3 regions of the Streptomyces sp. NPDC090077 genome follow, and region 2 is predicted to be linked to each of the others. Evidence: riboswitches for the same ligand, from Rfam matches in the RefSeq annotation. Region 2 holds a riboswitch; each other region holds the start of a gene.
What was found. Region 2 has a riboswitch for thiamine pyrophosphate ahead of ACIPW5_RS19900 (thiamine ABC transporter substrate binding subunit). Riboswitches for the same ligand answer to the same signal wherever they lie in the genome.

Region 1 (7,057 bases), on a different contig from region 2:
GTCTTGGGAGCCCAGAACTCGAAGGAGTACGAGGTTCCGGACGCGAGGAGGTCGCGGACCGTGTGCGCACGGTCCGACCAGGTGGAAGCGGTACCAAGGGCCATACCGGCAGGTTAGACGCGGCCCGCCGGACACCGAAGCGTTGTCCACAAGCTGGACAGATTTTTGGACACCCCGGGGGTTCAGCCGAGCCGGGCGCGGACCCTCTTGGCGAGTTCGGCGGCGGCGGCGCCGGGGTCGGAGGCCTCGGTGATGGCCCGTACGACCACGACGCGGGTGGCTCCGGCGTCCAGGACCTCGTCCAGGTTGCCGGCGTCGATGCCGCCGATGGCGAACCACGGGCGGTCCTGGGCGAGGGAGGCCGTGTAGCGGACCAGGTCGAGGCCGGGGGCGTGGCGGCCGGGCTTGGTGGGGGTGGGCCAGCAGGGGCCGGTGCAGAAGTAGTCCACTCCGGGCTCGGCGACGGCGGCGTCCACCTCGGACTCGGCGTGGCAGGAGCGGCCGATCAGGACCCGGTCGCCGAGGATGGCGCGGGCGGCGGGGACGGGGATGTCGCCCTGGCCGAGGTGCAGGACGTCGGAGCCGATGGCGTGCGCGACGTCGGCGCGGTCGTTGACCGCGAGGAGCTTGCCGTGGCGGCGGGCGGCCTCGGCGAAGACCCGGAGGTGTTCGAGTTCCTCGCCCGCCTCCATGCCCTTGTCGCGGAGCTGGACGATGTCGACGCCGCCGGCCAGGACGGCGTCCAGGAACTCGGGGAGGTCGCCCTGCCGCTTGCGTGCGTCCGTGCACAGGTAGAGCCGGGCGTCGGACAGCTGCTGCATGGGAGTACCCCCCTGGTGGTGACGGTGTGCGGGCGGGCCGAGGTTACCCGGCCCGCCGCACCCGCTGCTCAGCCGGTCACAGGGCGAGCGCCTGGGCGCGCCGCTTCACCTCCGTGCCGCGGTTCTCCCGCAGCGCCTGCACGGGGGTGCCGGGCAGGGAGGGGTCCTCGGTGAAGAGCCACTCCAGCATCTCCTCGTCGGAGAAGCGGTCGTCCCGCAGTACGGTCAGCAGTCCGACGAGGCCCTTGACAACCTTGTCGCCGTCGATGAACTGGGCCGGAACCTGCAGGGCGCGGTTCTCGCCCCGGCGTACAGCGATCAGCTGCCCTTCCTTGACCATCTGGCGGACCCGGGTCACCTCGATGTCGAGCATCTCCGCGATGTCGGGGAGGTACAGCCAGGAGGGGACGAGGGCATCGATCTTTGCGTCAATCTCGGTCACGGGCACAAGCCTGCCACCTCGAACGGGCCGCCGGTACCCGGCCCCGTCCGTCCGGGGGCGGGAGGCCTCGGGCCGGGGGCCGGGAAGCCTCGGGCCGGGGGCCGGGAAGCCTCGGGCCGGGGGCCAGGAGACAGCAGACCTGGGGCCAGGGGCGGCCTCAGGCCGCGGCCGACTTCAGCGGAACGGCCGGGTCCGCGACCTTGGCCGGATCCACGGCCACACCGGTCTCGATCAGCTTCCGGCCCTGCGCCAGGTCCCGCGGGCGGCCCACGGCCAGCACGGCGGCCAGCGCGCCCCCGCGCAGCCAGCACACCGACCAGGTGGCGCCGGCCGGGTCGCCGCGCCACACCAGGGTGTCGGCCGCGCCGTGGTGGCCCGCGTACTGGACGAAGCGGCCGAACTGCTCCGACCAGAAGTACGGCACGGGGTCGTAGACCTGCACCGGCTCCCCGGCGAGGACGTTCGCCGCGACGGCCCGGGGGCCCTGGAGGGCGTTGTCCCAGTGGTGGACCAGCAGCCGCGCCCCGTAGCGGGCCGACGGGAAGGAGGAGCAGTCGCCGACCGCGTACACGCCGGGCAGCGAGGTGCGCAGGTACGCGTCCGCGGTGACGGAGCCGTCGGCGCCGAGCTCGATCCCGGTGCCGACGAGCCAGCCGGTGGCGGGCCGGGCGCCGATGCCGACGACCACGGCCCCGGCGGGCAGCTCGCGGCCGTCCGCCAGCAGGACCCGGCCCTCCTCGACCCCGGCGACCCTCGCACCGGTGAGCAGGGTGGCGCCGGCCTCCGCGTACCAGCGGCCCATCGGCTCGGCGACCTCGGCGGGCAGCGCCCCCGCCAGCACCCGGTCCGCCGCCTCGACCACCGTGACGGCGCAGCCGGCCTCGCGGGCCGCGGTGGCGAACTCGGCGCCGATCCAGCCGGCCCCGACCACGACGGCCTCCGGGGCCGAGGCCAGCACCGGGCGCAGCCGGGCGGCGTCGTCGAGGGTGCGCAGCAGGTGGACCCCGGGGACCCCCTCGGTGCCCGGCAGGGTCAGCGGCACGGCTCCGGTGGCCAGCACCAGCACCTCGTACGGAACCGGGCCGGCCTCGGTGTCGACCTCGCGGGCCCCGGCCCGGAGCCCGGTGACCTCGGTGCCGAGCCGCAGGTCGATGCGCAGGCCCTCGAAGTCCACCTCGAACGCGGAGTCCTCGGCCTTGCCGAGCAGCACCGCCTTGGAGAGCGGGGGCCGGTCGTAGGGCTGGTGGGGTTCGGCGCCCAGCAGGGTCACGGGGCCCTCGTAGCCCTGTTCCCGCAGGGCCACGGCGGTCTGCACACCGGCCATTCCGGCGCCCACGATCACGACGCCGGGGTTCGTCTGTTCCGTCTGCTGTTCCGTCTGCTCGCTCACGCGGCCCAGCCTAGTGAACTGACGGCCCGTCAGGAACAGGGGGCCGGGAGATCGCCGGACCGGCAGCGGGGAGGCAGCCTTACCCGACCCCGGCGTCGGGGTTAACCTGGCCACCGTACCTATCGCGGGAGTCCGGGCGCACCGGGCTGAGAGGGAGGCTGGCCGGCCTCCGACCGTACGAACCTGATCCGGGTCATGCCGGCGAAGGGAGGGGCTGGACGCCCATGCACTCATCTCGGAACGGATCCGGCAGGGGATCCGACGTCCTCGTCATCGGGGGCGGCATCATCGGCCTGGTCACGGCCTGGCGCGCGGCCCGGCACGGACTGCGCACCGCACTCGCCGACCCCGACCCCGGAGGCGGCGCCGCCCGGGTCGCCGCCGGCATGCTGGCCGCCGTCACCGAACTGCACTACGGCGAGGAGACCCTGCTCGGCCTCAACGTCGCCTCCGCCGCCCGCTACCCCGCCTTCGCCGCCGAGCTCACCGAAGCCAGCGGCGGCATGGACCTCGGCTACCGGGCCTGCGGCACCCTCGCCGTCGCACTCGACGCCGACGACCGCCTCCACCTGCGGGAACTCCACGCCCTCCAGCGCCGCTGCGGCCTGGAGTCCGAGTGGCTCACCGGCCGCGAATGCCGCCGCCTGGAGCCGATGCTCGCCCCCGGCGTACGCGGCGGGCTGCGCGTCGACGGCGACCACCAGGTGGACCCCCGCCGGCTCGCCGCCGCCCTGCTGGCCGCCTGCGAACGCGCCGGGGTCACCGTCCACCGGACCCGCGCCGAACGCCTCCTCGTCACCGCCGACCGGGCCACCGGGGCCCTGCTCGACGACGGCACGGAACTCCGCGCCGACCAGGTGGTCCTCGCCGCCGGGTCGCTCAGCGGCCGGCTGGCCGGCGTACCCGCCGAGGCACTGCCGCCCGTACGGCCCGTCAAGGGACAGGTGCTGCGCCTCGCCGTGCCGCCCGCGTACGCGCCCTTCCTGTCCCGGACGGTACGGGCCGTCGTCCGCGGCAGCCACGTCTACCTGGTGCCGCGTGAGAACGGCGAACTCGTCGTCGGCGCCACCAGCGAGGAACTCGGCTGGGACACCACCGTCACCGCCGGCGGGGTCTACGAGCTGCTGCGCGACGCCCACGAACTGGTACCCGGCATCACCGAGCTCCCGCTCGTCGAGACCCTGGCGGGCCTGCGCCCCGGCTCCCCCGACAACGCGCCGCTGCTCGGCCCCACCGACCTGCCCGGCCTCCACCTGGCCACCGGGCACTACCGGAACGGGGTGCTGCTGACCCCGCTCACCGGCGACGTGATGGCGGAACTGCTGACCACCGGCACCGTGCCGGAGATCGCCCGCCCCTTCACCCCGCGCCGCTTCTCCTCCACGCGTCAGGAGTCCTTCGCATGACCATCTCCGTCAACGGCGAGCCGCGCGAGGTCGCGGCCGGCACCACCCTCGACGCGGTGGTCGCCACCCTCACCACCGCCCCCTCCGGCGTGGCCGCCGCGCTCAACGAGACCGTCGTACCGCGCGGCCAGTGGCGGGCCACGCCCGTCGACGAGGGCGACCGGATCGAGATCCTCACCGCGGTCCAGGGAGGCTGACCCCATGGCTGACGACGTCTTCACCCTGGGCGGCCGCACCTTCTCCTCCCGGCTGATCATGGGCACCGGCGGGGCACCGAGCCTGGACATCCTCGAACGCGCCCTGATCGCCTCCGGCACCGAACTGACCACGGTCGCCATGCGCCGCCTGGACCCCACCGTCCAGGGCTCCGTCCTGTCCGTCCTGTCCAAGCTGGACATCGCCGTGCTCCCCAACACCGCGGGCTGCTTCACCGCCGGCGAGGCCGTGCTCACGGCCCGCCTGGCACGGGAGGCGCTGGGCACCGACTGGATCAAGCTGGAGGTCGTCGCCGACGAACGCACCCTGCTGCCCGACGGCGTCGAACTGCTCGACGCCGCGGAGGTCCTGGTCGACGAGGGCTTCACCGTCCTCCCGTACACCAACGACGACCCGGTGCTCGCCCGCAAGCTGGAGGACGTGGGCTGCGCGGCCATCATGCCGCTGGGCTCGCCGATCGGCTCGGGCATGGGCATCCGCAACCCGCACAACTTCGAGCTGATCACCGAACGCGCCGGAGTCCCGGTCATCCTCGACGCGGGCGCGGGCACCGCCTCGGACGTCACCCTGGCCATGGAACTCGGCTGCGCCGCCGTCATGCTCGCCTCCGCGGTGACCCGCGCACAGCACCCCGCCCTGATGGCGGCCGCCATGCGCGACGCCGTCACGGCGGGCCGCCTCGCCCACCGCGCGGGCCGCATCCCCCAACGCCGCTTCGCCGAAGCCTCCTCCCCGGTCGAGGGCCGCGCAGCCCTGGACCCGGAACGCCCGGCGTTCTGAGGGGGCGGGCGTACGGGGGCTGCGGCGCGGGCCCTGTCGGCTGCTCACGGCGGGGGCCCGCCATCTCCCCCTCGAGGGGGTGGGGGCCGGTCGGCGCCTGCCCACCCGCCTCCCCATCTGCGGGCCGGGGGCCGGGTGAGCGGTACACCCTCGGGCGGTCTCAGGGAGGGTTGGGGGCTTCCCGTCAGTCCCATCGTCCTTCCGTGTCGTGCCGGCCTGTCAAGGGCGCTCCCTCCGGTCGCGTCGCTACGCGATCGCCTTCGGCGACCCTTGACAGGCCGACCCGCCCCGGAAAGCCGAAAGACTGCCGGGAAACCCCCAAAGAAACGGCACGGTCCAGAGGAACAGGGACGGGTCCGTCAGGGATCAGGCGAGGGGCCGGGCCTTGGCCGGCCGGGCATCCGGGCCCGCCATGGCCCCGATCCAGAGTCGGGGGCGCGGCTACCTGCACGAGAAGTTGACCAGTGCCGCCTCCGGAGCACCCAAGCGCGTCAGATCGCTACGCGCTTCTCCCGGCTTGGCGTCCGGCGACCGCCCTGGGCTGACACCCGCACCAAAAGTCGATCAGAGCAGTGCGGAAGCGCAGGGGCGCGTCAGATCGCTACGCGCTTCTCAGATCTCGGCGACTGACGGCCGTCCTGGGCTAATACCCGCACCAGGTGACGACCGGAGCAGCGCGGGAAGCGGTCAGGCGTGTCATTGCAACGACGACAACGGCACCATGTCCGCGATCGGCACCCTGGGCAAATCGGCCCCAAGATGCGCCGCATGATCTGAGACCCGCACGGCAAAGCCCCCCCGCCCCGGCACCCAGCCGGCCGTGGGGGGCTTCGTCGTTCTCGGGTCAGCCCAGGTACTTGTTCCGCCACTCCAACGGCGACATGGTCAGTGCGGCCTCGGCCAGCTCGCGGGCGGACGCGGTCTTGAGGCTGTTCAGCGAGGTGTCGATCCAGTCCTGTACGAGCGTATTGCCCTGAGAGCGGTACTCCACCGCCTGCACCAGGCACTCCAGCTTGTCCGCGTCCTTGGCCACGACCGCCTCGGGGCTGTCATTCGCCTCGTACTCCTCGACCACCCGCAGCACGCCGGACCGGACGGCAGGGTGCGCACGCGCCACCTGGTCCGCGGTGACGTCCACGTTGCCCGCGACGTCGATGTACTGGCGGCCGATGTGCGGGATGTCGCCGATCCGCGTCTCCTGCGTGTCGTGGAAGAGACACATCAGCGCGACCTTCGCCGGGTCGACGCCTTCCATCATGGCCAGCACGGCACCGATGATCCCCACGCGGAACGAGTGGTCGGCGATCGACTCGGGGTTGCTGTTACCGGTGAACCACCAGCCGGTCCTCTTGGCGTTCTTCATCACGCCCATCTCGAACAGGAACGCGGCCGTGCCCTTCGCCGTCTCGTCTGCCATGCGCTGACCTCCGCTCTCAGGTGCGATCACGCAAAACGTAATGCAATGCGCCCAGTTCGTGCCGGGACCTTTCGGAGATCACGCCCCCGTCCAGCAGCCTCCCAGTACGCTCCTCCAGCTCCGCCGCCAACACCCCCGACGCCTGCGGCAGCCACGGATACGCGGTCAGCAAGGACCACAGCGTGTGCGCGTACAGGTCCACGTACCCCGGCGCGTAGTGCAGTCCGCGCACCAGGCCCCGCAGCAGGGTGACCGGATCCCACCCGGTCAGCTCCCGGTCCCGCATGAACCCGTCGTCGGACTGCGGCAGCCGGATCCCTCCGAGCCAGTACGCCCAGTAGTTCAAGTTCGCGGCCTCGGCGGTGTCGTCGCCGGCCAGCGACCGCTCAATGAAATCCAACAGGGGCTGAGGATCCCCCAGCCGCGCCAGCGCCGTTGCCGTCGAGCGGGCCTCCGGCCAGTGCTCCGACCACCCCCGCCGAACCAGCAGACCCCGCCGCGCATACAGAGCGTGAGCCGTCCACGAGGCCGCCTCCGGGCCCCGGTCGTACGAAGCGAGATACAGGGCCTGACGGTGCAGCAGCA
Region 2 (7,057 bases):
CGAGCAGGCGATCCGCGACTCGGACCTCGGTGTCAACCCGAGCAACGACGGCCGCATCATCCGGGTGACCTTCCCGGAGCTGACGCAGGACCGCCGCAAGGAGTTCATCAAGGTCGCCAAGACCAAGGCCGAGGACTCCAAGGTCTCCATCCGCTCCGTGCGCCGCAAGGCCAAGGACGCCCTCGACAAGCTGGTCAAGGACAAGGAGGCCGGCGAGGACGAGGTGCGCCGCGCCGAGAAGGAGCTCGACGACACCACCGCGAAGTACGTCGCGCAGGTGGACGAGCTGCTCAAGCACAAGGAATCCGAGCTCCTCGAGGTCTGATGAACGACTCTCCCTGGGCCGCTGAGCCGGTTCCGGCGGGTCCCGCATACGATGCGCGGGTGGGCCCGCAGACTGCGCCCATGCCCATCGTGCCCGATGCCGCCGGCCGTGCCTTCGACGACCGGGAAGTACGCGATCGGGGGGCCGCCTTCGCCGGCGGCCCCCCGTTCCGCGCCGAGACGCCGTTGCAGGAGCCCATGCCCAGCCCCCCGCCTCCGCCTCCGCAGGCCCCGCAGGACGCCTCGCCCCCGCCGCAGAAGAAGCGCGCGGGGCGGGATCTGCGTGCCGCCATAGGGGTCGGCGTCGGCCTCGGCGCGGTGATCTTCGCCTCGCTGCTCATCGTCAAGGCCGTCTTCGTCGGCGTCATCGTCGTCGCGGTCGTGGTCGGCCTGTGGGAGCTCACCTCCCGGCTCCAGGAGAAGAAGGGCATCAAGGCCCCGCTGGTCCCGCTCGCGGTCGGCGGCGCGGCGATGATCATCGCCGGGTACGTCCGCGGGGCCGAGGGCGCCTGGGTGGCCATGGCGCTCACCGCCCTGGCCGTCCTCGTGTGGCGGATGACGGAGCCCCCCGAGGACTACCTCAAGGACGTCACGGCCGGCGTCTTCGCGGCGTTCTACGTGCCCTTCCTGGCCACGTTCGTCGCGATGCTGCTGACCCCCGACGACGGTCCGCAGCGGGTGATGACCTTCCTGCTCCTGACGGTGGTCAGCGACACCGGGGCCTACGCCGTGGGCTGGCGCTTCGGCAAGACCAAGCTCGCCCCGCGCATCAGCCCCGGCAAGACCCGCGAGGGGCTCTTCGGGGCGGTGGCCTTCGCGATGGTGGCCGGCGCCCTGTGCATGGAGTTCCTGATCGACGGCGGTGCCTGGTGGCAGGGCCTGCTGCTGGGCCTCGCGGTGGCCGTCAGCGCCACCCTCGGCGACCTCGGCGAGTCGATGATCAAGCGTGACCTGGGCATCAAGGACATGGGCACGCTGCTCCCGGGCCACGGCGGCATCATGGACCGGCTGGACTCGCTGCTGCCGACCGCTCCGGTGGTCTGGCTGCTGCTGGCGGCGTTCGTCGGCACCGGCTGACGGGCCGGGGCCGGGTTATCCTGGAGGGCGCGCCGTGTTCCACGCGGCGCGCCCTTTCCGTCCGGCGGCCGAGTCGCCGCGGACCGGCCCTGCACGCGCGGGGTGACCCCCACCCCGTCGTACCGAGGAGTACCGCATGGCCCCCCGTCCCGTTCCGGGCGAGCTCACCTTCGTCGCGCCCCGCGGAGCGAAGAAGCCGCCCCGCCACCTCGCCGACCTCACCCCGGCCGAGCGGCGCGAGGCGGTGGCCGCGATCGGCGAGAAGCCGTTCCGGGCCAAGCAGCTCTCCCAGCACTACTTCGCCCGCTACGCGCACGACCCGGCCGAGTGGACCGACATCCCGGCCGGCTCCCGCGAGAAGCTCCAGCAGGAGCTGCTGCCGGAGCTGATGAACGTCGTGCGGCACATCAGCTGCGACAACGACACCACCCGCAAGACCCTGTGGAAGCTGCACGACGGCACGCTCGTCGAGTCCGTGCTGATGCGCTACCCCGACCGGGTCACCATGTGCATCTCCTCGCAGGCCGGCTGCGGCATGAACTGCCCGTTCTGCGCCACCGGCCAGGCGGGCCTGGACCGCAACCTCTCCACCGCCGAGATCGTGCACCAGATCGTCGACGGCATGCGCGCCCTGCGCGACGGCGAGGTCCCCGGCGGCCCGGCCCGGCTGTCCAACATCGTCTTCATGGGCATGGGCGAGCCGCTCGCGAACTACAAGCGCGTCGTCGGCGCCATTCGCCGCCTCACCGACCCGGAGCCCGACGGCCTGGGCCTGTCGCAGCGCGGCATCACCGTCTCCACCGTCGGCCTGGTCCCCGCGATGCTGCGGTTCGCCGACGAGGGCTTCAAGTGCCGCCTCGCGGTCTCCCTGCACGCCCCGGACGACGAGCTGCGCGACACCCTCGTCCCGGTGAACACCCGCTGGAAGGTCCGCGAGGTCCTCGACGCGGCCTGGGAGTACGCGGAGAAGTCCGGCCGCCGGATCTCCATCGAGTACGCCCTGATCCGCGACATCAACGACCAGGCCTGGCGCGGCGACCTGCTCGGCCGCCTGCTCAAGGGCAAGCGCGTGCACGTCAACCTGATCCCGCTGAACCCGACGCCGGGCTCGAAGTGGACCGCCTCGCGCCCCGAGGACGAGAAGGCCTTCGTCGAGGCGATCGCCCGCCACGGCGTGCCGGTGACCGTCCGTGACACCCGCGGTCAGGAGATCGATGGCGCGTGCGGCCAGCTCGCTGCATCGGAACGCTAGATTCCGGTCACTGGCCGGGGTGAATCGGCCACGGGGTACCCTGTGGCCGAACCAATTGCATATTCCGACAGGGGAGCGCCACAGCGCTGAGAGTGCGGTATCCGTCATCCGCAGACCCTCTGAACCTCGCCCCGGTCATTCGGGGTAGGAAGTTCGGTCACCACTCAAGCTGTTGCGCCCTGCCCGGCGTCCGCTCGCACAGAGCGCCGGGCAGGGCCGCGTCTTCTCCTGGTCATCCCAGGAGGAATCACCAGTGAGCACCACCAAGAAGATCGCGGGCGCCGCGCTCGCGGCCGCGCTCGGCGTCACCACGCTCAGCGCCTGTGGCGGCGGCGACGCCAAGGACTCGTCCGCGGGCGCGACCGACGCCCCGAAGTCCAAGACGGTCACGCTCGTCTCCCACGACTCCTTCAACGTGACCGACACGGTCCTCAAGGAGTTCGAGCAGCAGAGCGGCTACACCGTGAAGGTGCTGAAGTCCGGCGACGCCGGCTCCGCCCTCAACCAGGAGATCCTCACCAAGGGCTCCCCGCGCGGCGACGTCTTCTTCGGCGTCGACAACACCCTGCTCTCGCGCGCCCTCGACAACGGGGTCTTCACCCCCTACGAGGCCAAGGGCCTGGACACGGTGAAGCCCGAGTTCGTGCTCGACAAGCAGCACCGGGTCACCCCGGTCGACTCCGGCGACATCTGCGTCAACTACGACAAGGCGTACTTCGCCGACAAGAAGATCGCCCCGCCGCAGACGCTGGACGACCTGGTCAAGCCGGAGTACAAGAACCTGCTGGTCACCGAGAACGCCGCGACCTCCTCGCCCGGCCTCGGCTTCCTCCTCGCCTCCGTCGGCAAGTACGGCGAGGAGGGCTGGAAGGACTACTGGAGCAAGCTCAAGGCCAACGGCGTCGAGGTCGTCGACGGCTGGGAGCAGGCCTACAACGAGCGCTTCTCCGGCTCCGCCGGCGGCAAGAAGGCCAAGGGCGACCGCCCGCTGGTCGTCTCCTACGCCTCCAGCCCGCCGGTCGAGGTCCTCTACGGCGAGCCGCAGCCGGCCGAGGCGCCCACGGGCGTGGCCACCGGCACCTGCTTCCGCCAGATCGAGTTCGCGGGCCTGCTCAAGGGCGCGAAGAACGAGGAGGGCGGCAAGGCCCTGGTCGACTTCCTGGTCTCCAAGAAGTTCCAGGAGGACATGCCGCTCCAGATGTTCGTGAACCCGGTCGTCAAGGACGCGAAGCTGCCCGACCTGTTCACGAAGCACGGCGTCGTGGTCGAGAAGCCGGAGAACGTCACTCCGGAGGCCATCGCCAAGAACCGTGAGCAGTGGGTCAAGACGTGGTCCTCGCTCGTCGTGAAGTAGAGCGCCTCCCCGCGGAGGGCGGGCGCGCCACGGCCGTCAGACTCGCTCTGATGGCCGTGCCGCTCGCCTTCTTCGGACTGTTCTTCGCCTATCCCGTCGCCGCGATCGTCGGCCGCGGGCTCAGGACGGACGAGGGCTGGCAGTTCGGCCGGTTCGGAGAGGTCCTCGCCCGGCCCGACATCGCCGGCGTGCTGTGGTTCACCACCTGGCAGGCGCTCGCGTCGACCGCCCTCACCCTGCTCCTCGCACTGCCGGGCGCGTACGTCTTCGCGCGCCTGGAGTTCCCGGGCAAGCAGCTGCTGCGCGCGCTGGTCACCGTCCCCTTCGTGCTGCCGACCGTGGTCGTCGGCAGCGCCTTCCTGGCGCTGGTCGGGCGGGGCGGGCTGCTCGACGAGCTGTGGGGCGTCCGGCTCGACACCACCGTGTGGGCGATCCTGCTCGCCCACGTCTTCTTCAACTACGCCGTCGTGGTGCGGACGGTCGGCGGCCTGTGGGCGCAGCTGGACCCGCGCCAGGAGGAGGCCGCCCGGGTGCTGGGCGCCGGGCGGTTCGCGGCGTGGCGGCGGGTGACGCTGCCCGCGCTCGGGCCGGCGGTGGCCGCGGCCTCGCTGATGGTGTTCCTGTTCACGTTCAGCTCCTTCGGCGTCGTGCAGATCCTCGGCGGGCCCGCGTACGCCACCCTGGAGGTGGAGGTCTACCGGCAGACGGCGCAGCTGCTGGACCTGCCGACCGCCGCCGTGCTGACGATGGTGCAGTTCGCGGCGATCGCCGGCGTCCTCGCCGTGCACGCCCGGACCGTGCGGCGCAGGGAGACCGCGCTGCGGCTGGTGGACCCGGCCCGCACCGCGCGGCCGCCGCACGGCTGGGGGCAGCGGACCCTGCTGGGCGGGGTGCTGCTGTCCGTGGCCCTGCTGATCGTGGCGCCGCTGGCGGTGCTGGTGGAGCGGTCCTTCGACGCGCCGGGCGGGTACGGCCTCGGCTTCTACCGGGCGCTGCAGGACGCGGGCGCCGGGGGCGGAACGTTTCTGGTGCCGCCGCTGGAGGCGATCTGGAACTCCCTCCAGTACGCGCTCGCCGCCACCGCCATCGCCCTGCTGGTCGGGGGGCTCGCGGCGGCCGCCCTCACCCGGCGCGGGGGCCGCTTCGTACGGGGCTTCGACGCGCTGCTGATGCTGCCGCTCGGGGTGTCCGCCGTGACGGTGGGCTTCGGGTTCCTGATCACCCTGGACGAGCCGCCGCTGGACCTGCGGACCTCGTGGATCCTGGTGCCGCTGGCGCAGGCGCTGGTCGGGGTGCCCTTCGTCGTACGGACCATGCTGCCGGTGCTGCGGGCCGTCGACGGCCGGCTGCGCGAGGCGGCGGCCGTGCTCGGGGCCTCGCCGCTGCGGGCCTGGCGGGAGGTGGACCTGCCGCTGGTGCGGCGGGCGCTGCTGATCGCGGCGGGCTTCGCCTTCGCGGTCTCGCTCGGCGAGTTCGGCGCGACCGTCTTCATCGCCCGGCCGGACCGCCCGACGCTGCCGGTGGCCGTGGCACGGCTGCTGGGGCGGGCCGGGGAGATGAACTACGGGCAGGCCATGGCCCTGAGCACGATTCTGATGCTGGTGTGCGCGGTGTCCCTGCTGGTGCTGGAGCGACTGCGACCCGACAAGACCTCGGGAGAGTTCTGATGACCCTGCTCCGGCTCGAAGGGGTGACGGTCCGCTTCGGCGACCGGGCGGTCGTGGACGCGGTCGACCTGGAGGTCGCCGAGCACGAGACCGTGTGCGTGCTCGGCCCCAGCGGCAGCGGCAAGTCCACCCTGCTGCGGGTGGTGGCCGGGCTCCAGCCGGTGTCCGGGGGACGGGTGCTGCTCGGCGGGGCCGACCAGACCGGGGTGCCGGTGCACCGGCGGGGGGTGGGCCTGATGTTCCAGGACCACCAGCTGTTCCCGCACCGGGACGTCGCCGGGAACGTCTCCTTCGGGCTGCGCGTGCGCGGCTCCGCCAAGGGCTCCGACGGGGCCCGGGTCGCGGAGCTGCTGGAGCTGGTCGGGCTCCCGGGGGCCCAGGGCCGGGCCGTCTCCTCGCTGTCCGGCGGGGAGCAGCAGCGGGTGGCCCTCGCCCGGGCCCTGGCCCCCTCGCCGCGGCTGCTGATGCTGGACGAGCCGCTGGGCCAGCTGGACCGGGGGCTGCGCGAGCGGCTGGTGGTCGAGCTCCGGGGGCTGTTCGCCCGGCTGGGCACCACCGTCCTGGCCGTCACCCACGACCAGGGCGAGGCCTTCGCGCTGGCCGACCGGGTGGTGGTGATGCGGGACGGGCGGATCGCGCAGGCCGGGACCCCGCTGGAGGTGTGGCAGCGGCCCGCGTCGGAGTTCGTGGCCCGCTTCCTCGGCTTCGAGAACGTGGTCCCGGGCACGGTGGCGGGTACCGCCGCCGCCACCGCGTGGGGCAGGGTGCCGGTCCCGGCCGGCACGCCCGAGGGGGAGCGGCGGCTGCTGGTCCGGCCGGCCGGGGTGGTGCTGAGCGAGGCCGGGCTGGGCTGCGTGGTGGAGTCCCGCACCTTCCGCGGCACGCACGTGGCCCTGCGGCTGAAGCCCGCGTCGGGGCCCGTGCTGGACGCCGAATGCGAGCTGGCCACCGCGCCGGCCGTGGGGGACCGGGTCGCGGTGGCGTTCAGCCCGTCGGAGGTCGTCGTCCTGCCGGAAGAGACGGCCTAGTCCCGGATGCCGTCGCAGGCGATCGGCAGGTGGCGCGGGCCGCGCAGGACCGCGTTCTGCCGGTAGGGCGGCGGGTCCTCCAGCAGCCGGGGGTTCTCCAGCCTGCGGGCCAGCTCGCTCAGGGCCAGCGCCCCCTCCAGCCGGGCCAGTGGAGCGCCGAAGCAGCTGTGGATGCCGCTGCCGAGGCCCAGGTGCTGGACGTCCGCGCGGTCCGGGTCGAACCGGTCGGGGTCCTCGAACCGCTTCGGGTCCCGGTTCCCCGAGGCCAGGATCAGCCAGAGCGAGGAGCCCTTGGGGATGGTCACCCCCGCGACGTCGATGTCGGACAGCGTGGTGCGCTGCGGCAGCAGCTGCA
Region 3 (7,057 bases), on a different contig from region 2:
TCCAGGCCCAGCACCTCATCGACGCCGAGTGCCGCTGGTCCGCCGGCAACGCCCGGCTCTGGTTCCTCGGCGACTTCACCGACCGCGGCCCCGACGGCATCGGCGTCATCGACCTCGTCATGCGCCTCTCCGCGGAAGCCGCCGCCGCCGGCGGCTACTGCAAGGCCCTGATGGGCAACCACGAACTGCTCCTGATCGGCGCCAAGCGCTTCGGCGACACCCCCGTGTCCTCCGGCGCCGGAACCGCCACCTTCCAGGCCGCCTGGCTGCTCAACGGCGGCCAGCGCACCGACATGGAGCGCCTGGAGGACGTCCACCTCCAGTGGATGTCCCGGCTCGACGCGGCAACGCTCCAGGACGGCCACCTGCTGCTGCACTCCGACACCACGGCGTACCTGGACTACGGCGACTCCATCGAGGACGTCAACGACACCATCCACGAACTGCTCAACCGCAACGACGCCGACATCACCTGGGACCTCTTCCGCAAGTTCACCAAGCGGTTCGCCTTCCGCGACGAGGAGACCGGCCCCCAGGCCGTACGGGAGCTCCTGAGCACCTACGGCGGCGGTCGCGTCGTCCACGGCCACAGCCCCATCCCGTACCTGCTCGGCGAGGTCGGCACCGAGGACGGGGACGACTCCCACGGCCCGGAGGCCGTGGACGGGCCGCACGTGTACGCGGACGGGCTGGCGATCGCGATGGACGGCGGCGTGACGATGGCGGGCAAGCTGCTCGTCGTTCAACTACCTCTGCGCGACTGAGCGTTCTCGGAGCGGGGTATTTCAGCAAAGCCCCTGTCACGGCGTGGCAGGGGCGCTCTACCATCGCTCTATCCGTAGCAGGCTCTCCTCCGTTTGTGCCGGAGCCCCGGATCTACGCGGGCATACCGGCATGTACGGAGCATCGGGGGATGCACATGACCAGCGCTCCGCACCTGCTCACCGAAGACCGACCCGAGTTCGACCGGCTCCTCGACGAGGCGCTGCGCACCGCGGACGAACGGCCCGAACTCGCCACCCTGGGCGAACGGCTGAACGCCGAACAACTGCGCACCATGGCCCTGGCCGCCACCACGCTCCTGACCGCCGCGGCGGCCGCCGAGTACGACCACTACGTGAAGGTGCGGGAGGAGCTCCGCGACGGGGCCCTGTCGGCCTCCGGGGCGGCCGCCGAAGACGGGGCCGAGGACCAGGACGGCGGGGCCGGAGTGAGCGCCGTGGTCGGCGTCCTCGCACCGGTACTGGCGGGCACCGCCATGCTGATCTTCCTGCTGGTGGGCTACTGCCTCAAATTGCTCGACCCCGCCCCGGCCTTCGCCGAGACGATGCTGACGGCGGGCTGGCTCTTCGGTGCGCTCACCGTGGCCGCCCTGCTGTTCGCCGTGATCGGGCTGCTCGTGACGGCCGTGCGCAACAGCTCCACGGAGGTCGCGGCGGCGGAGACCGTGCCGATACCCGACGAGCTCTCCCGCGCCCGGGAGGCCTGGCGCAACGCGCTGTTGGAGCGGGGCATCGTGCCGTTCCTGCGCGACGCACTGGCCGACCCCACCGCGGGAGCGGGCTACCCGGTGCCGCGTACGCCGGGGGCCGGGCGGATCCCCAGCCTGGGGTACACACGCCCGGACTTCACCAGCCCCGGCCCGTCCTCCCAGGGGCCCCGTCCCGGCTACACCTCGCCGGACTTCACCAGCCCCGACTTCGGCGGCCCGGAGCACGACCCGGAGTGAGACCCCGGCCTGTTTCACGTGAAACATCCGCGGGGCGCACGGGCCCTCCCGCAACGCAGAAGGCAGAAGGCCGGCCGACGGCTCCCCCCGGAATGCCGTCGGCCGGCCCTCTCCGCACCGGTCAGTCGGCCAGCGGCAGGTAGACCCTGTTGCCCGAGGCCGCGAACTCGGCGGACTTCTCCGCCATGCCCGCCTCGATCTCGTCGGCCTTCAGGTCACCGCCGTGCTCACGGCGGATGTCCTGCGAGATCTTCATGGAGCAGAACTTCGGACCGCACATGGAGCAGAAGTGCGCGGTCTTGGCCGGCTCGGCCGGGAGCGTCTCGTCGTGGAACTCACGGGCCGTGTCCGGGTCGAGGGCCAGGTTGAACTGGTCCTCCCAGCGGAACTCGAACCGTGCGTCCGACAGGGCGTCGTCCCACTCCTGGGCGCCCGGGTGGCCCTTGGCCAGGTCCGCCGCGTGGGCGGAGATCTTGTAGGTGATGACGCCGGTCTTCACGTCGTCCCGGTTGGGCAGACCCAGGTGCTCCTTGGGCGTCACGTAGCAGAGCATCGCGGTGCCCCACCAGGCGATCATCGCGGCGCCGATGCCCGAGGTGATGTGGTCGTACGCGGGCGCGACGTCCGTGGTCAGCGGGCCGAGCGTGTAGAACGGCGCCTCCTCGCAGATCTCCTGCTGGAGGTCGATGTTCTCCTTGATCTTGTGCATCGGGACGTGGCCCGGGCCCTCGATCATCGTCTGGACGTTGTGCCGCTTGGCGATGGTGTTGAGCTCGCCCAGCGTCTTCAGCTCCGCGAACTGCGCCGCGTCGTTGGCGTCCGCGATGGAGCCGGGGCGCAGGCCGTCGCCCAGCGAGTACGTGACGTCGTACGTCGCGAGGATCTCGCAGAGCTCCTCGAAGTTCGTGTAGAGGAAGTTCTCCTTGTGGTGCGCGAGGCACCAGGCGGCCATGATCGAGCCGCCGCGGGAGACGATGCCGGTCTTGCGACGGGCGGTCAGCGGCACGTACGGCAGCAGCACGCCGGCGTGGACCGTCATGTAGTCGACGCCCTGCTCGGCCTGCTCGATGACCGTGTCCTTGTAGATCTCCCAGGTCAGGTCCTCGGCCCTGCCGTCGACCTTCTCCAGGGCCTGGTAGAGCGGCACGGTGCCGATCGGGACCGGGGAGTTGCGCAGCACCCACTCGCGGGTGGTGTGGATGTTGCGGCCGGTGGAGAGGTCCATGACCGTGTCGGCACCCCAGCGGGTCGCCCAGGTCATCTTCTCCACCTCCTCCTCGATCGAGGAGGTGACCGCGGAGTTGCCGATGTTGGCGTTCACCTTCACCAGGAACTTCTTGCCGATGATCATCGGCTCGATCTCCGGGTGGTTCACGTTGGCCGGAAGCACCGCGCGGCCTGCGGCGATCTCCTCGCGGACGACCTCGGGGGAGACGTTCTCGCGGATCGCGACGTACTCCATCTCCGGGGTGATCTCGCCCCGGCGGGCGTACGCGAGCTGCGTGACGGCGGCGCCGCCACGGCCGCGACGGGGCTGCCGCGGGCGGCCCGGGAAGACCGCGTCGAGGTTCTTGAGGCCCCCGCGCGGAGAGGTGTGCTTGATGCCGTCGTCCTCGGGGCGCACGGGACGTCCCGCGTACTCCTCGGTGTCGCCGCGGCCGATGATCCAGTTCTCGCGGAGGGGCGCGAGGCCCCGGCGCACGTCGGTCTCGATCTGCGGGTCGGTGTACGGCCCGGACGTGTCGTAGAGCGTCACGTCCTTGCCGTTGGTGAGGTGGACCTGACGGACCGGCACCCGGATGTCGGGGCGGGAGCCCGCGACGTAGCCCTTGTGCCAGCCCGGCTTGCGCTCGGTCGAGCCGTCGGCGTCCTGGCTGACGGCAGGCGTGCGTGCGTCCTGAATGGTCATGAGACCTATCTCCCTACGCCGGCATTACCCGGTAACAGGTTCGGCGGTCGACGCAGCCTCCTCCCGTACGCATTCTCATGCGCGTACGGTGATCAGCGCCCTCTCAGCCCGGTGCTCCGAGCTCCCGCGTTGTGCAAAGTAGCCCCCACGTTAGCGTCGTGTGTGGCGTGCTGAACAGTGGGCCCCCTCATCTCTTGCGATGATCTGCCAGTGACGTCCTCGCCGCAGCCTCCCCACGAGCTCACCGATCCCTTGGGCCACACCGGCCACGAGCATGCGCCCCACGGGCATGCCCCAGCCTCCTCCCACGGGCCTTCGCACGGCCACGGACACGGCCACGGACACGGCCACAGTCACGGCCACGGGCCCGCGGCCCCGGTCTCCAAGCACCTGCGCAAGGTGATCGCCGCCGTGCTGATCCCCTTCGCCGCCGCCGTCTTCATCGGCATGGCCGTGCTCTGGCCGGGCGGCGCCCCCGCGCACGAGCGCACCGGCGTGGGCTTCGACCGGCAGACCCAGCAGGGCAAGGTCGTCGCTCTCGCGAAGGTCGACTGCAAATCCGTGAACGCCGCGCAGGTCCCTCCCACCGGCGACACCTCCACCCCCGAGGGGCGCGAGGCGCAGGCGGCCCAAACCGGCGAGTGCAAGAAGGCCACCATCGAGGTGACCAGCGGCCCGGAACAGGGCCGGGCCTTCTTCGAGATCGTCCAGCCGGGTGCGCCGCGGCAGCTGGAGAAGGGCCAGGAGGTGGTGGTGGCGTACGCGCCGGACGCGCCCCGGGACCTCCAGTACTCCGTGATCGACCTCAACCGGAAGCTCCCGCTGGCACTGCTGGCCGGCATCTTCGCCGTCGCGGTCGTCGTGGTGGGACGGATGCGCGGCATGTTCGCCCTCATCGCGCTCGTCGTCAGCTTCGGGGTGCTGACGCTCTTCATCCTCCCGGCGATCCTGCAGGGCTCGAACCCGCTGCTCGTCGCCATCATCGGGGCCAGCGCGATCATGCTGATCGCCCTCTACATGTGCCACGGGCTGACGGCGAGGACCTCGGTCGCCGTACTCGGCACGCTGGTCTCGCTCCTGCTGATCGGTCTGCTGGGCTCGCAGTTCATCGACTGGGCGTTCCTGAGCGGCAACACGGACGACAACACCGGGCTGATCCACGGGCTCTACCCGAACATCGACATGAGCGGTTTGCTGCTCGCAGGCGTGATCATCGGATCCCTCGGCGTGCTCGACGACGTGACCGTCACCCAGACCTCCGCCGTCTGGGAACTCCACCAGGCGGACCCGGGCATGGGCCCCCGCGCCCTCTACCGGGCGGCCATCCGGATCGGCCGCGACCACATCGCGTCGGTGGTGAACACCCTCGTCCTGGCATACGCCGGCGCCGCGCTGCCACTCCTGCTGCTGTTCTCGATCGCGAACAGCAGCATGGGGACGGTGGCCAACAGCGAGCTGGTGGCGGAGGAGATCGTACGGACCCTCGTGGGCTCCATCGGCCTCGTGGCCTCGGTACCGGTGACCACGGCGCTGGCGGCGCTGGTGGTCTCCGCCGACCGGCCCGAATCCGCGGACGGCGCGCCCGGGAGCCCGGCACCGGCCCGCGGCGGACGGGGCCGGCGCCGGCGCAAGCGCTGAGGGGCGGGTCGGCGGCCGGAACCTCCCGGCCGCGGCCTCAGCCCGCCTTGCGCTCGCCGTGCTGCGACTCGGAGAGGATCTTGCCGAGTGCCTGGTCGAGGCTCTCCTCGAAGTCGCCGAGGCTGCGCTCCTGACCGAGCGGAACGAGCCGGTCGGTCCGGTCGAGGAACGCGACCAGCGGCCCGGCTCCGGCCCGGAACAGGGCCCGGTCGCCGCCGACCTGAAGGCGGATGTGGACGTCGGACAGTTCGCCCGGCTCGGTGGGCGCGATGTGCACGTCGCCGTCACCGCTCGGCTTGTTGATGCCGTCGAGGAGCAGCTCCCGGCCGAACGCCCAGGTGACCGGGGCGTCGCCGGGGAGGTGGAAGGTCAGGCGCACCGCGTAGGGGTCACGGGCGTCGTACCGGAGCTCCACCGGGATACGGAACGCGAGCTCCTCGGAAACGAGGAAGCTCATCATGACCTCTGCCTGTACCGACTCGCGCATTGCCTACCCCGCTGTAGTGGAAGTGGCCAGGAATGATCCCTGAGGGCCGTCTTGACAAGGGTGGTGGAAGCGCCAGCAGATCACAAGGAGTGAGTTTTCAGATACTGATAGAGAACGAGAGAGTGCTCAACAGCGCGCCTACTTCACTCCGCAGTCGATCAACTACGCGGTGCAAACGGTCTTCTTCGTGCAAAGGAAGGGAAATCGCCATGGTTGCGGCAGCATCTCCGGCTGTGATCGGAATAGCCGCGCACACCGTGCCGAGCGCATATTCCTGACGCTCCGTAACCGGCTGCATCCGTTCCAGGGAGCCGATCCTCTGCTCCAGCGCGTGCACGTCCCGCACCGTGTAGGGCGTGATGCTCTCGACCGGGTACCGGTCGTAGTAGTCCTTGCGCGTCTTCTCGTCGAGCTGGCCCAGCAGGCACTGGCCGATGGCGTGGGCGTGGCCCGTCGCGCGGAAGTCGGCCCACTCCTGGCAGGCCGGGCTGGCCGGGGTGTCCGAGACGCCCACGACCTCGATCTCACCCTCGCGGTAGACCGCGAAGTAGACGGGGGCGCCGACCGCGTCGCGGAAGTGCGCGAGCGAGTCGAGGATCATGCTGCGACGTTTCTGCTGAAGTCCGCCACCCGCCAGCCGCCCGGCCGCGTCGCCGAGTACGAACACCCCGCTCTCGCGCCGCAGATAGCCCTCGTGCGTCAGGGTGCGCAGCAGGTGGTACGCGGTGGGGAGCGGGAGCCCGGCCTCGCGCGCCAGCTGTTTCGCCGGGGCTCCCCCGCTATGGGACCCCGCCGCTTCGAGGAGCCTCAACGCCCGCTGAACCGAACCGATCAGGGTCGGGACACCGGGATGGTGAACCGAAGGCAAAACTCACCCCCAGGCCTGGCGGCGGGCCTCGGGGTGGCCCGCTCTGCGGGGGCCGCCCCCAGGGAACGGCATGGATTGTCACCCTATCGGCCGGTTCCCGCCGTGCGGGCGGTTTGGCCGGTCCCGTTCCCCCGGCTGGGTCAATCCCCTTACCCGTTGGGGGAAAGGGGACGGACCAGTCCTACCAGTCGCTGGAGGAGGCCTTCGTTCCGCTGCCGCTGCCGGTGAACTTCTTGACCACGAAGACCAGACCGGCGACGAGGCCGACGAAGAGCAGCGCCTTGAAGGCGAACGAGATCAGCGCGCCGAGGATGGAGGTGATCACTCCGCCGAAGACGAAGAGCGCCAGCAGCGGAACGGCGACCCACTTGACCCACCAGGGCATGCCCGCGAACATCGCTCGGATCCCGTCCATGTTCCTACCTC

Region 1: another riboswitch for thiamine pyrophosphate. It lies ahead of thiO (glycine oxidase ThiO); the one in region 2 lies ahead of ACIPW5_RS19900 (thiamine ABC transporter substrate binding subunit).
Region 3: another riboswitch for thiamine pyrophosphate. It lies ahead of thiC (phosphomethylpyrimidine synthase ThiC); the one in region 2 lies ahead of ACIPW5_RS19900 (thiamine ABC transporter substrate binding subunit).

What each region holds. Positions count from the first base shown of each region.
Region 1 is NZ_JBIVEG010000029.1:3,691-10,747, reverse strand. Features, by position in the region: gene metF (methylenetetrahydrofolate reductase [NAD(P)H]) at 1-104, opposite strand, end outside; gene thiE (thiamine phosphate synthase) at 183-821, opposite strand; gene ACIPW5_RS32445 (Rv2175c family DNA-binding protein) at 898-1,263, opposite strand; gene ACIPW5_RS32440 (NAD(P)/FAD-dependent oxidoreductase) at 1,421-2,653, opposite strand; TPP riboswitch at 2,768-2,880, shown strand; gene thiO (glycine oxidase ThiO) at 2,878-4,059, shown strand; gene thiS (sulfur carrier protein ThiS) at 4,056-4,256, shown strand; gene ACIPW5_RS32425 (thiazole synthase) at 4,261-5,055, shown strand; gene ACIPW5_RS32420 (HD family hydrolase) at 5,900-6,472, opposite strand; gene ACIPW5_RS32415 (helix-turn-helix domain-containing protein) at 6,489-7,057, opposite strand, start outside.
Region 2 is NZ_JBIVEG010000011.1:89,808-96,864, reverse strand. Features, by position in the region: gene frr (ribosome recycling factor) at 1-325, shown strand, start outside; gene ACIPW5_RS19910 (phosphatidate cytidylyltransferase) at 325-1,401, shown strand; gene rlmN (23S rRNA (adenine(2503)-C(2))-methyltransferase RlmN) at 1,538-2,653, shown strand; TPP riboswitch at 2,713-2,822, shown strand; gene ACIPW5_RS19900 (thiamine ABC transporter substrate binding subunit) at 2,907-4,007, shown strand; gene ACIPW5_RS19895 (ABC transporter permease) at 4,058-5,674, shown strand; gene ACIPW5_RS19890 (ABC transporter ATP-binding protein) at 5,674-6,702, shown strand; gene ACIPW5_RS19885 (cytochrome P450) at 6,699-7,057, opposite strand, start outside.
Region 3 is NZ_JBIVEG010000009.1:181,624-188,680, forward strand. Features, by position in the region: gene ACIPW5_RS17835 (metallophosphoesterase) at 1-764, shown strand, start outside; gene ACIPW5_RS17840 (hypothetical protein) at 914-1,729, shown strand; gene thiC (phosphomethylpyrimidine synthase ThiC) at 1,851-3,638, opposite strand; TPP riboswitch at 3,632-3,776, opposite strand; gene ACIPW5_RS17850 (YibE/F family protein) at 3,816-5,276, shown strand; gene ACIPW5_RS17855 (SsgA family sporulation/cell division regulator) at 5,314-5,763, opposite strand; gene ACIPW5_RS17860 (IclR family transcriptional regulator) at 5,861-6,631, opposite strand; gene ACIPW5_RS17865 (DUF5326 family protein) at 6,813-7,037, opposite strand.